DNA from 2 places in the Vibrio alginolyticus NBRC 15630 genome. Region 2 is predicted to be linked to the other one. Evidence: riboswitches for the same ligand, from Rfam matches in the RefSeq annotation. Region 2 holds a riboswitch; the other holds the start of a gene.

Region 1 (5,443 bases), on a different replicon from region 2:
ATGTTGACCTTCAAACCTTGTTCTTTGAAGTAACCACGCTCTTTGGCAATCACGATAGGACCATGATTTGGGTTGACGAACCAATCCAACATCAGTGTCATCTCTTTTTCTGCTGCAAGCACATTGGTTGATACCACTGAAGCGAGTAGAGCAGCAGCGCTCATAAGTTTGTTTTTATTCACGGGGTTCTTCCTTTTCTTTCCCAATTTCCTTTGGTTATTTTCGGCAATTACTTGCTTTCCCAAGGGATGGCTTTTTTCAATAATTTATCGGTGATGAAGTAGAGTGCGATAGACAGCACGGCGAGGATAAACAGCGCCGCAAACATCTCATCAATGATCATGCGAGCGTTAGCTTGGAGCATCAGATAACCCAAGCCTTCACTTGAACCTACCCACTCACCGACCACTGCTCCAATTGGCGCAATAACGACGGCAACACGAATACCTGAGGCTAAAGTTGGTAGGGCGGCTGGCAATTGAATATGACGAAGTAGCTGCCATTTAGACGCGCCCATGGTCTTGGCAAGGTCGAGGTAACCTGTTGGCGTATTGCGCAAGCCGTCATAGCAACATGTCGTGACGGGGAAAAAGATGATGATCGCCGCCATGACTACTTTCGATGCAATGCCGTAACCCAGCCAAAGCATGAGCACTGGCGCGATAGCGAATACAGGGATCGCTTGGCTAGCAATCAGAATTGGCAGTAACCAACGCTTCAGCGGCTCGAACATCAGCATTTGCAATGCGAACAGCAAACCCATTGATAATCCAAGCGCCAAGCCAAGTAAAATCTCTTGCGCGGTAACCCAAGTATGTTTGAGCAGAACATCGTAACGAGTGACTAATCTATCCAGCACTTCAATTGGTGAAGGTAAGATGAAGCTTGGCATGTCGAATACCACAACAACCATCTGCCACAATCCCAAGATCACCGCTGTGCTGATAACTAAGCGTAGAGCCGGATGGGTCACGCGTTCTTTTTTACTAACGCGTGCCGAAACGGAGTTGTACTGAGTCATATCACTCATAGCCTTTCTCCAATTGATCCAAAATCGCTTGTTGAAGCGCGGCGCACTCTCCATCGAGAACTCGTGGTGGCTTGGAATCCGGAACAACCAAGTGCTGAGCTTGCGCAGGCGTACCTTGCAGTACATAGAGTTGGTGAGCTAATCGCACCGCTTCTTGTGGGTCGTGGGTAATAAGAACAACGGTCTTATCTTTCAGTAATTCGGCAGACAAGGTCTGCAACTTATGGCGAGTAACCGCGTCCAACGCAGAGAAAGGCTCATCCATCAGAACCAGAGGCTTGTCTTGCATCAGAGTGCGAGCAAGGGCAACACGTTGTCTCATGCCGCCAGAGAGCTGAGTTGGTTTAGCATCCGCGTAATCGGCGAGTTTTACTTGGTTTAGTAAAGCCAGTGCACGTTGTCTATTTTGCTCTGGTGCTTGCTCTTGAGAAAATCGAGAACTGAGGCAGACGTTGTCTAACACATTCAACCACGGTAGCAATAAATCCTGCTGAGCCATGTAAGCGATACGGTCATGCAGTGCAGCGCCATCCGTTGTGATGAGTTCGCCATGCCAGTCAACTTGGTCATCCAGTAGGCCAGCTAAGTAACGCAATATCGTCGTTTTTCCGCAGCCACTGCGACCAAGTAACACTGTCCATTGATTAGCAGGAATAGTCATACTCAACCCTGCTAGCGTTGGTGTTTGGCTGTCTTTGTATCGCAGACTAGCATCGGAAAGCTGAATGCCAATCGCGTTAGCGAACATAAGTATGACCCGCAAAAAAGTGGTTCACAGGGCCATGGCCTTTACCTACATCCAATTCATCAGCGTGTGCGATAGCTTGGCTGATGTACTGCTTACCCAGGTGCACCGCTTTGTGTAGGTTGTTGCCTTGGCCAAGATAAGACGCAATGGCGGAAGAAAGTGTACAGCCTGTGCCATGAGTGTTTTTGGTTGGAAATCGCTTGGCGCTAATTAACTCGGCACTGTCTTGCATGATAAGCAGATCGTTGCTGTTTTCATTTTCTTCAAGGTGACCGCCTTTGAGCAGAATAGCTTTGGCGCCAAGCGCACGAAGGTCGGTAATCATATCGTTCATTTCAGATTCTGATTGAGGCATTGGCTTACCCGTCAATGCTGCGCCTTCGGGTAGGTTAGGGGTAATGATGTCTGCGAGCGGAATCAATTCTTCTTTTAAAGTGCTGATTGCCGACTGTTCCAGTAATAGATCGCCGCTGGTGGCCACCATCACAGGGTCAATCACGAGGTGTTTTGGCTGGTATTGTTTAATTTTGTCTGCAACGACTTTGATGATGTTGGAATCTGCCAGCATGCCCACTTTGACTGCAACGATGTTGAGGTCGGTAAATACTGCATCAAGTTGGCTCTCTACATGGTCGAGAGGAATGGGGAAAATCGCAGAAACGCCTTGGGTATTTTGCGAAGTAATCGCCGTGATTACCGAGCAAGCAAAACTGCCGGTTGCGGACATCGCTTTGATGTCGGCTTGAATACCTGCACCGCCACCACTGTCTGAGCCCGCGATGGTCAATACGATAGGGGTAGGCAAGGCTGGCGTGTGATGTGAATGAGGTTGTGATTGCTGCGTCATGGTCGCTCCTACTACAAGACGTATAGGAACTGACTTTGACCGTTGCAGATAGATCGATTTTTCGATCGCTATCGCTTACCTAAGAGGGGCGACGAAAGGCAAAGTGTGCATAGTTCCCTACGTCAGTGCTAACTGAATCAGGTTCAACGGGTCTCGAATTTCGATCTCAGCCAACACTTGTCGTGTGGCCCCCCGACTATTTCGTTCGGATGATAGCAGGACCATTGCGGAAGGGATACGTTTTTTGAGCGTAATTATAATGAGTATTCAATTATGCGAGGTGAGTGATAAAGTAAGCACCTAAATGGTTTGCTGGGTGGAATTTACTAGTGCAACGCTCTGGTGAATGAGCAGAACCTGGAATATTTAATAAATAATCGTGGTCTCGTTAAGCAAGGATTAGCACAAAACAAGGTTAAAAAACTGTTAAAATTTAACGTGTTGCCAATTTAACTTTGTTGAACTTTTTCACAGTTAATTAGGAAGGCTAAGACGATCATCGAGCAAGGAGACTTCATGCTTAATTCTGTAACAGCGAAGTCAGTGATCGATCATGCGCTCTTTTTGGGGGCTGATTTCGCTGAACTATTCGTTGAACATCACCAAACCAACACTGTCCAGATCGCATCTGGTGAAGTGGATAAGGTTAACTCGGGTATCGATTTTGGTATCGGTATTCGTCTTTTTTTCGGTCATAAGGTGCTTTACGGTTACACCAACAGCACAGATGAAGCCGAACTAAAGCGCGTAACCTCGCTGCTTGCTGCAAAAGACAAGCGTGAGCAAATCGCGTCAGCGGGTTCTTTGAATTTGAACCGCTACCCAATCCAACATGGTTGCCGCATGCCGCTAGGTAAGGATGCTAACCTAGATTCAAAAATCGCGTTTCTATTGAAAGTTGACCAAGCCGCACGTGCTGAGAGTGAACATATCAGCCAGTTTATTGGCAGCGTTCTTCAGCGCGAGCAACAAGTGTCTATCTTCAACTCAGAAGGTCTACACGTTGACGATACTCGCCACTACATTCGTGTTGCTGGTAACACTGTCGCGCAAAAAGGTAATGAGCAGTCTTCTGGTATGGAAGGTCCTGGCGCTCTTGCTGGTTGGGAATTCAGTGAACAGCTTGATGCCAAAGAGCTAGGTCAAACTATCGCGCAGCAAGCGTTAGTAAAACTTGGCGCGGATGCTTGTCCATCGGGTGAAATGCCGGTGGTGATTGGTAACGGCTTTGGCGGCGTTATCTTCCATGAAGCATGTGGTCACTTGCTAGAAACCACTTCAGTTGCGAAGAAAGCATCAGTCTTCCACGACAAGATGGGCGAAATGGTTGCTCACACCGCAGTGAATGCAGTCGATGATGGCACCATGACCAACGAATGGGGCTCGATTCACATTGATGATGAAGGTATGAAGACTCAGCGCACTCAACTGATCAAAGACGGTAAGCTAACCAGCTTCATGGTCGATAAAATGGGTGGCATGAAGACAGGTTATGAGCCTACGGGTTCTGGTCGTCGTCAAAACTACAAGTTCGCACCAACCTCGCGCATGCGTAACACCTTTATCGAAGAGGGCGAGCATTCACTTAATGACATGCTGGCAGGCATCGAACGTGGTATCTATGCGAAGAAGATGGGCGGTGGCTCTGTTCAACCGGGTACGGGGGAGTTTAACTTTGCTGTTCGTGAAGCCTACCTCATTGAAAATGGCAAAATCACCAAGCCTCTGAAAACAGCAACGCTGATCAGCACGGGTCCAAAAGTGTTGAAAGAAATCAGCATGGTCGGCAAAGACATGGCGCTTGCGCCGGGCATGTGTGGTTCCGTGAGTGGTTCAGTACCAACAACTGTCGGTCAGCCAACGCTGAAAGTAGATAACATTCTGGTAGGAGGCGGTAACTAATGAGCCAAGAACAACAACTTCTTAATGCGGTTGATTACGTCCTATCAGAAGCAAAACGCCAAGGTGCAGAAGCGGACGTCATTGTAAACCGTAACAGTAGCTTTTCTTTGAAAGCGAACCAAGGAAAGCTGGATGAGTACAAAGTAAGCTCAAGCCAAGTTCTGGGTGTTCGTGTTGTGAAAGATGCGCGTGTTGCAACAAGCTATTCTGAGTCGTTAGAGCAACCAAGCTTGGATTTGATGCTGACCAACGCACTGCAAAGCGCTCGCTTTTCCAAGCAAGATGAACATCAGACGATTAGTTGCGTGAACAGTCAAATCGCGACTGATGTTGCTGAGATTGCGCAAGAAGATACAACTTCTGTTGACGAAAAAATCGAACTGTCTCTCGCTCTTGAGCAAGGCGTAGTGGCTCTGCCTCACGCCTCTAGCGCACCTTACAATGGTTACAGCGATGGCGAAACACAACTGATCATTGCCAATACTCAAGGCACATTGTGTCAACACTTCGAGCGCTCGTTCACTTGTTACGCGTATACCTTGTTTGAAAAAGACGGCAAACAGTCAATGGCGGGTAGAATGTCACTGGGTCGCCGTTTTGATGAGTTGAATCCAGCTTACTGTATCGAGGGTGGCTACAACCTTGCTCGCGATCTTCTTGAAGGCGCACCGGTTGCGACGGGTAACTACCCTGCTATCTTCCACATCAATGCGCTAGCAAGTTTATTCGGTGCTTTCGGCAGTGCTTTCTCTGGCGTAAGCGCGATGAAAGGCATTACGCCACTGGGTGACAAGCTTGGTCAACGTGTTGCGAGTGATTTAATTACCTTTACTGATACGGCTTACATGCCAAATGGTATGGCAATCGCGAGTTTTGATAGTGAAGGCTTCGCTACTCAAGATAATGTCATGATTGC
Region 2 (5,443 bases):
CTCAATTTGAATTTGGCCCTCGGCATGGTTTGTGTTGCGGAGAAGCATAACCTAGCAACTATCAGGCACTAGCATGCTGCTCGGATAAATGCCGCAAGCTTCTCACTAGCATGCTGTTCACTCAATGCAGACATATCACCCGCGGCTTCCACTTTACCATCTGCCACAAACACAAAGTGGCTGGCAATCGCTTTGGCATCGCTTAAATGGTGCGTGACCATCAATACAGTTATTCCCCGCTCTGCTGCGAGTTTTTTTACCAAGCTCAGCATCTCTTCACGCAACACCGGATCAAGCGCCGAGAACGGCTCATCCAATAGCCACATGGGATGAGGCTGAACAAAACAACGCGCTAAGGCAACACGTTGACGCTGGCCACCAGAAAGATGCTCTGGCAAACGGTCGAGGTACTCTGCAACACCAACTTGCTGCGCGGCTTGTTCAATCTGACGATTTTGGTCCACCGTAAGCTTTAGCCCTGGGTGTAAGCCCAAACCGATGTTGTCACGCACCGATAAGTGAGCAAACAAATTGTGCTCTTGGAACAACATAGAGAACGGACGCAGATAAGGCTCTTTACGCACAATGGACTCACCATCAACACAAATATCACCACGGTCAGGATGGATGAATCCTGCCACCAACGCCAGCAAGGTTGACTTCCCTGCCCCACTTGGTCCCATCAGCGACACAATCTGTCCTTGCTCAATCGTTAAGTCAAAACGAAACAGTTCACGTTGGTAGGTGTACTGCACATCATCCAACACTAACATTACGCTCTCTCCTTCGTTTTCAATACTTTCTCAATCAAGGCAAAACAGCCCACACTCAACAACAATAGGGTCACCGATACCACCGCAGCTGCGTCCATCTGATAACTGCCAAGCAACTGGAACAAATACAGAGGTAAGGTACGAAACTCTTGTCCACCAAACAGTGCTATGGCACTTAAATCCCCTATTGCAAACATAAAGCTGATCGCAAACGCATGTGCAAACGGCTTGCGTAGCGCCTGCCACTCCACCACTTTAAACCGTTGCCAGCCACGCATGCCTAAGCTGGCACATACATACTGATACTGTTGTTCAATGTGCAGCATTGGCTGCGCTAGCGTTTTGATCACGTAAGGCAAAGCCATCAAACCGTTCACCAAAATCACGACAAAAAATGCCAAGCTAAAAACATCGGTAAATGCGCGCAGTAGTAAGAATAAACCGGTGCTAATCACCAGACCTGGAGTCACCAAAATAACGGTGCCGATTAACTCAATCTGATCGGCTCGCGTGTTTTTGTACTGCAACCGCCAACGGCGACTGGTCAATAGTATGGACACCCCTGCAGCGACCGCAAGCGCGCTAGCGACACAGGCGACTTTGAGGGAGTTCAATAGCGCAGACCAAAAACGCTCATCGGTTAATACTGTCCAAACTTGTTGGTTGATGCCACTCAGTAACACCATCAATAACGGCGGTATTACCAGTAAAAAGGCACCTATGATCCAAAAGCTATCCCAAGCTTTTGACCACCCATGATCCTTCGTTAAATATTGCTGTACCGATGTGCTTCCAGCACTGATAGAAACAGGCCTTGTTAACTTCTGCACTCCAATAGCAAGCAGTCCACATAACAGCATCTGCCACAGCGCCAATAACGCCCCAGCTTGTAAATCAAAATCAAACTTAATCGCTTGGTAAATGGCCAATTCAATGGTGGTGGATTTTGGCCCGCCCCCCAACGCCATTACAGTGGCAAAACTGGTAAAGCACAACATAAACACCAACCCACAAACGTGGGGAAGCTGCTGCCTTAAACGCGGCCATTCTACCCAACGAAACTTATCCCAATGGCTCATCCCAAGATGCGCGCAAAGCTTATGCTGCTCGGCAGGAATAGACTCCAAGGCTTGCAGAAGCAATCGTGCCGCGTAAGGTAAATTAAAGAACACATGGGCGAGTAAAATGCCGTTCAAACCGTAAATAGAGAATGGCAGTTTAGTGTCGAAACTTTGCAACCACTGCGCCAACAAACCACTGTTGCCATAAATCGCTAACAGCCCAAAAACACCAACCAAAACCGGCAAAACCAGTGTCGATGCAAACAGCTTAAGCAGTAATGATTTACCAATAAATTGGCGACGCGAAAGTGCGTGCGCTACTGGAATGGCAAAGCCAACACTGAGCAATGTGGAAAGAAACGCTTGGTAGAAACTGAACTTGGTGACATGTTGATAGTACGGGTCGCCCCATACCACAGACACATCAAGTGAAGGGGCTTGAACAATCAAAGCACCTAGGGCAGAAATAACAAAGGTCGCGATGATCATCGCGACCCCTAAACCTATTTTTGGAACAGAATTCAAAGGTAAAACCTATCTCATTCAGATGAGGATGGAAACGTCAGCTAAAACGTCAATGCGCTTTGCCATTCGCGAATCCAAGACTTACGCATTTTTGCCACTTCATCAGCACTAAAGCTCAACGACTTGCTTGGAACACTCAAAGTTTCAAAACCTTTAGGTAACTCAACGTCAGTGACTGGGTACATCCAGTTACCCGTTGGCATCGCCGATTGGAACTCATCACTTAAAATGAAACTCATAAATTGATCAGCAAGTTCTGAATTTTTTGCCCCTTTCACTTTGGCGGCTACTTCAACTTGCATGTAGTGGCCTTCAGCAAAATTCGCCGTAGCAAACTTCGAATCGTTTTCCGCAATTAAGTGGTACGCAGGTGAAGTGGTGTAAGAAAGCACTAAATCGGACTCACCATTGAGGAACATAGAATACGCCTCAGACCAACCTTTCGTGACCGTTACGGTTTTGCTCGCTAGCTTCTGCCACGCTTGCGTCACATCGTCGCCATAAATAGATTTCATCCATAGCATTAAGCCTTGGCCCGGCGTTGAAGTCCGCGGATCTTGGTAAATCACTTTCAGATCGTCGCGCGTTTCCACCAGCTCTTTCATGCTTTTCGGCGGATTAGCCAGTTTCTCTTTGTTGTACACAAACGCGAAGTAGCCGTAATCGTACGGTACAAACGTCGTGTCACTCCAACCGTTTGGTAACACTGTGTTAGCCGTATCCACATTGTGCTCGGCAAGCAGACCGGTTTTCTTCGCTTCTGCCATCAGATTGTTATCCAAACCTAACACGATGTCGGCTTTGCTATTACCGCCTTCAAGACGAAGACGATTCAGGATCGACACACCATCGTCTAATGCCACGAAGTTAACGTCACAGCCACATTTTGCTTCAAAAGCTTGCTCGATTTTAGGACCCGGCCCCCAATCTGCGGCAAAAGAGTCGTAGGTATAGATGGTTAATGTGTTTTCAGCGGCAAACGCTGAAGTAGAGGCGATTGCAGCTAAGGCAATCAGATTTAGAGTGGGTTTCACTGCTCGCTCTCCATGAGTATTTCAGAGAAATAAGTTGAGCGGCACAGGGTTTGAGGCGGCTATTAAGGATTTCCAATATCCAGACTCAATTCCTACGCCAGCATTATCTGGTTCAGGTAATACGGGTCCCTAGTTAAACACTTAGGTCTCAGCGCCCCAATGCATTGATTGACTCAATGCTAAATGGGTTTGCTCCCCGATGAGTTGGATGGATTGTAAAGGTATTTGAGTGGTTACACAATCAGCTCACGAGCGCTGGTCATAACCCCAACGAGGCACCAAACCTTGCTCAATACCTAAGTGGTCAAGAATTCTTGCCACCATAAAATCCACTAAGTCTTCAATGCTCTTTGGCTGATGGTAGAAGCCCGGAGCTGCTGGCATGATGGTGACGCCCATTTGCGACAGTTTGTGCATGTTCTCCAGATGTAGCGTTGAAAATGGTGTTTCGCGAACCACGAGCAACAGCTGCCCGCGCTCTTTCATTACTACATCAGCGGCCCGTTCGATCAAGTTGTCCGACATACCGTGTGCTATGGCCGCAACGCTTCCTGCTGAGCATGGGCAAACCACCATTTGCTTAGGTGCAGCAGAACCAGACGCAACCGGCGAGAACCAATCGTCTTTACCGCAAACGGTGATGTTATTTGGATTGCAGTTCAGGTGCTCTACCAACGCTTGCTTTGCGGCTTCTGGCCCACTTGGCAGCTTAAGGTTGTGTTCGGTTGCCATCACGACACGAGCCGCCGAAGAAATCAGAACGTAGACATGATAATCCGCCGCAACCAAGCATTCTAAAAGACGAAGGCCGTAGGGAGCACCAGAAGCCCCCGTTAATGCCAACGTGATGGCTTTTTTGTGAGAGGGTTGTGTTTTGTTTTGCATATCAATCAGGCTTTTTGTTTTAACTGCTCAAGAAGTTTTCCGTGAATACCACCAAAGCCACCGTTGCTCATGACTAGAATTTGGTCACCTGGTCGCGCACGTTCGACGATCTTGGCTACAAAGTTATCTATATCCGCATCGACAAACGCTGGCTGTTTGCATTGGTCGGCAATGTCTTGCACAGACCACTCGATATTATCTGGCTGGAACAAGAAGACTTCATCTGCACTGTGTAGTGACTCTGCAAGTGTGTTTTTGTGTACACCACGCTTCATGGTGGCAGACCGCGGCTCTAACACAGCAAGGATGCGTTTTTCACCTACCTTGTTACGCAAACCACCGACAGTAAGTTCAATTGCCGTTGGGTGATGCGCAAAATCATCGTAAACCGTCACACCTTGTTCTTCACCTTTCAGCTCTAAACGGCGCTTGGTATTGATGAAACGCCCTAATGCCTGGCAAGCAAGATCCGGAGTGACTCCAACATGTCGTGCAGCAGCGATTGCCATCAGCGCATTATCCACATTGTGGTCACCCACCAAATTCCATTCGACGGTACCAACCTTCTCGCCTTGCAACGCAACGTCAAATTTTGAGCCATCAAGCACTAATTTGTGCGCTTGCCAGTCACCATTCTCACCAGAGAACTGTTTTTCAGTCCAGCAGCCACGCTCTAATACATCCGCTAACGCTTGATCTTTCCTCGGCGCTAAGATCAATCCATTGCCCGGTACAGTTCGCACTAAATGATGGAATTGGCGCTTGATCGCTTCTAGATCATCGAAGATATCAGCATGATCGAACTCAAGGTTATTCATGATTAAAGTGCGAGGATGGTAATGCACAAACTTAGAACGCTTATCGAAAAAAGCACTGTCATATTCGTCGGCTTCAACGACAAAAAACATGCTTTCACCCAAACGAGCAGACACTCCGAAGTTACCGAGTACCCCACCGACTAAGAAACCCGGTTGATAACCACAATCTTCAAGTATCCAGGCAAGCATGCTCGACGTGGTCGTTTTCCCATGTGTACCCGATACCGCCAATACCCAACGATCATGCAGCAAAAACTCGTTGAGCCACTGCGGGCCAGAGGTGTAACGCATGTTAGTGTTGAGCACATGCTCGACACAAGGGTTGCCACGGCTCATCGCATTACCAA

Evidence for each region. A riboswitch is a leader RNA that binds a small molecule or an ion and turns the genes downstream of it on or off. The one in region 2 is predicted to bind thiamine pyrophosphate.
Region 1: it holds a riboswitch for thiamine pyrophosphate, as region 2 does, so the genes downstream of both, thiD (bifunctional hydroxymethylpyrimidine kinase/phosphomethylpyrimidine kinase) here and thiB (thiamine ABC transporter substrate binding subunit) in region 2, are expected to answer to the same signal.

The regions. Positions count from the first base shown of each region.
Region 1 covers NC_022359.1:526,993-532,435, forward strand. Annotated here, with positions in the region: gene N646_RS17685 (ABC transporter substrate-binding protein) at 1-182, opposite strand, end outside; gene N646_RS17690 (ABC transporter permease) at 230-1,030, opposite strand; gene N646_RS17695 (ABC transporter ATP-binding protein) at 1,023-1,778, opposite strand; gene thiD (bifunctional hydroxymethylpyrimidine kinase/phosphomethylpyrimidine kinase) at 1,768-2,625, opposite strand; TPP riboswitch at 2,723-2,830, opposite strand; gene N646_RS17705 (TldD/PmbA family protein) at 3,142-4,527, shown strand; gene N646_RS17710 (TldD/PmbA family protein) at 4,527-5,443, shown strand, end outside.
Region 2 covers NC_022349.1:2,686,325-2,691,767, reverse strand. Annotated here, with positions in the region: gene N646_RS12465 (LysR family transcriptional regulator) at 1-50, shown strand, start outside; gene thiQ (thiamine ABC transporter ATP-binding protein) at 69-773, opposite strand; gene thiP (thiamine/thiamine pyrophosphate ABC transporter permease ThiP) at 773-2,359, opposite strand; gene thiB (thiamine ABC transporter substrate binding subunit) at 2,401-3,393, opposite strand; TPP riboswitch at 3,466-3,602, opposite strand; gene N646_RS12445 (flavin prenyltransferase UbiX) at 3,640-4,278, opposite strand; gene mpl (UDP-N-acetylmuramate:L-alanyl-gamma-D-glutamyl-meso-diaminopimelate ligase) at 4,284-5,443, opposite strand, start outside.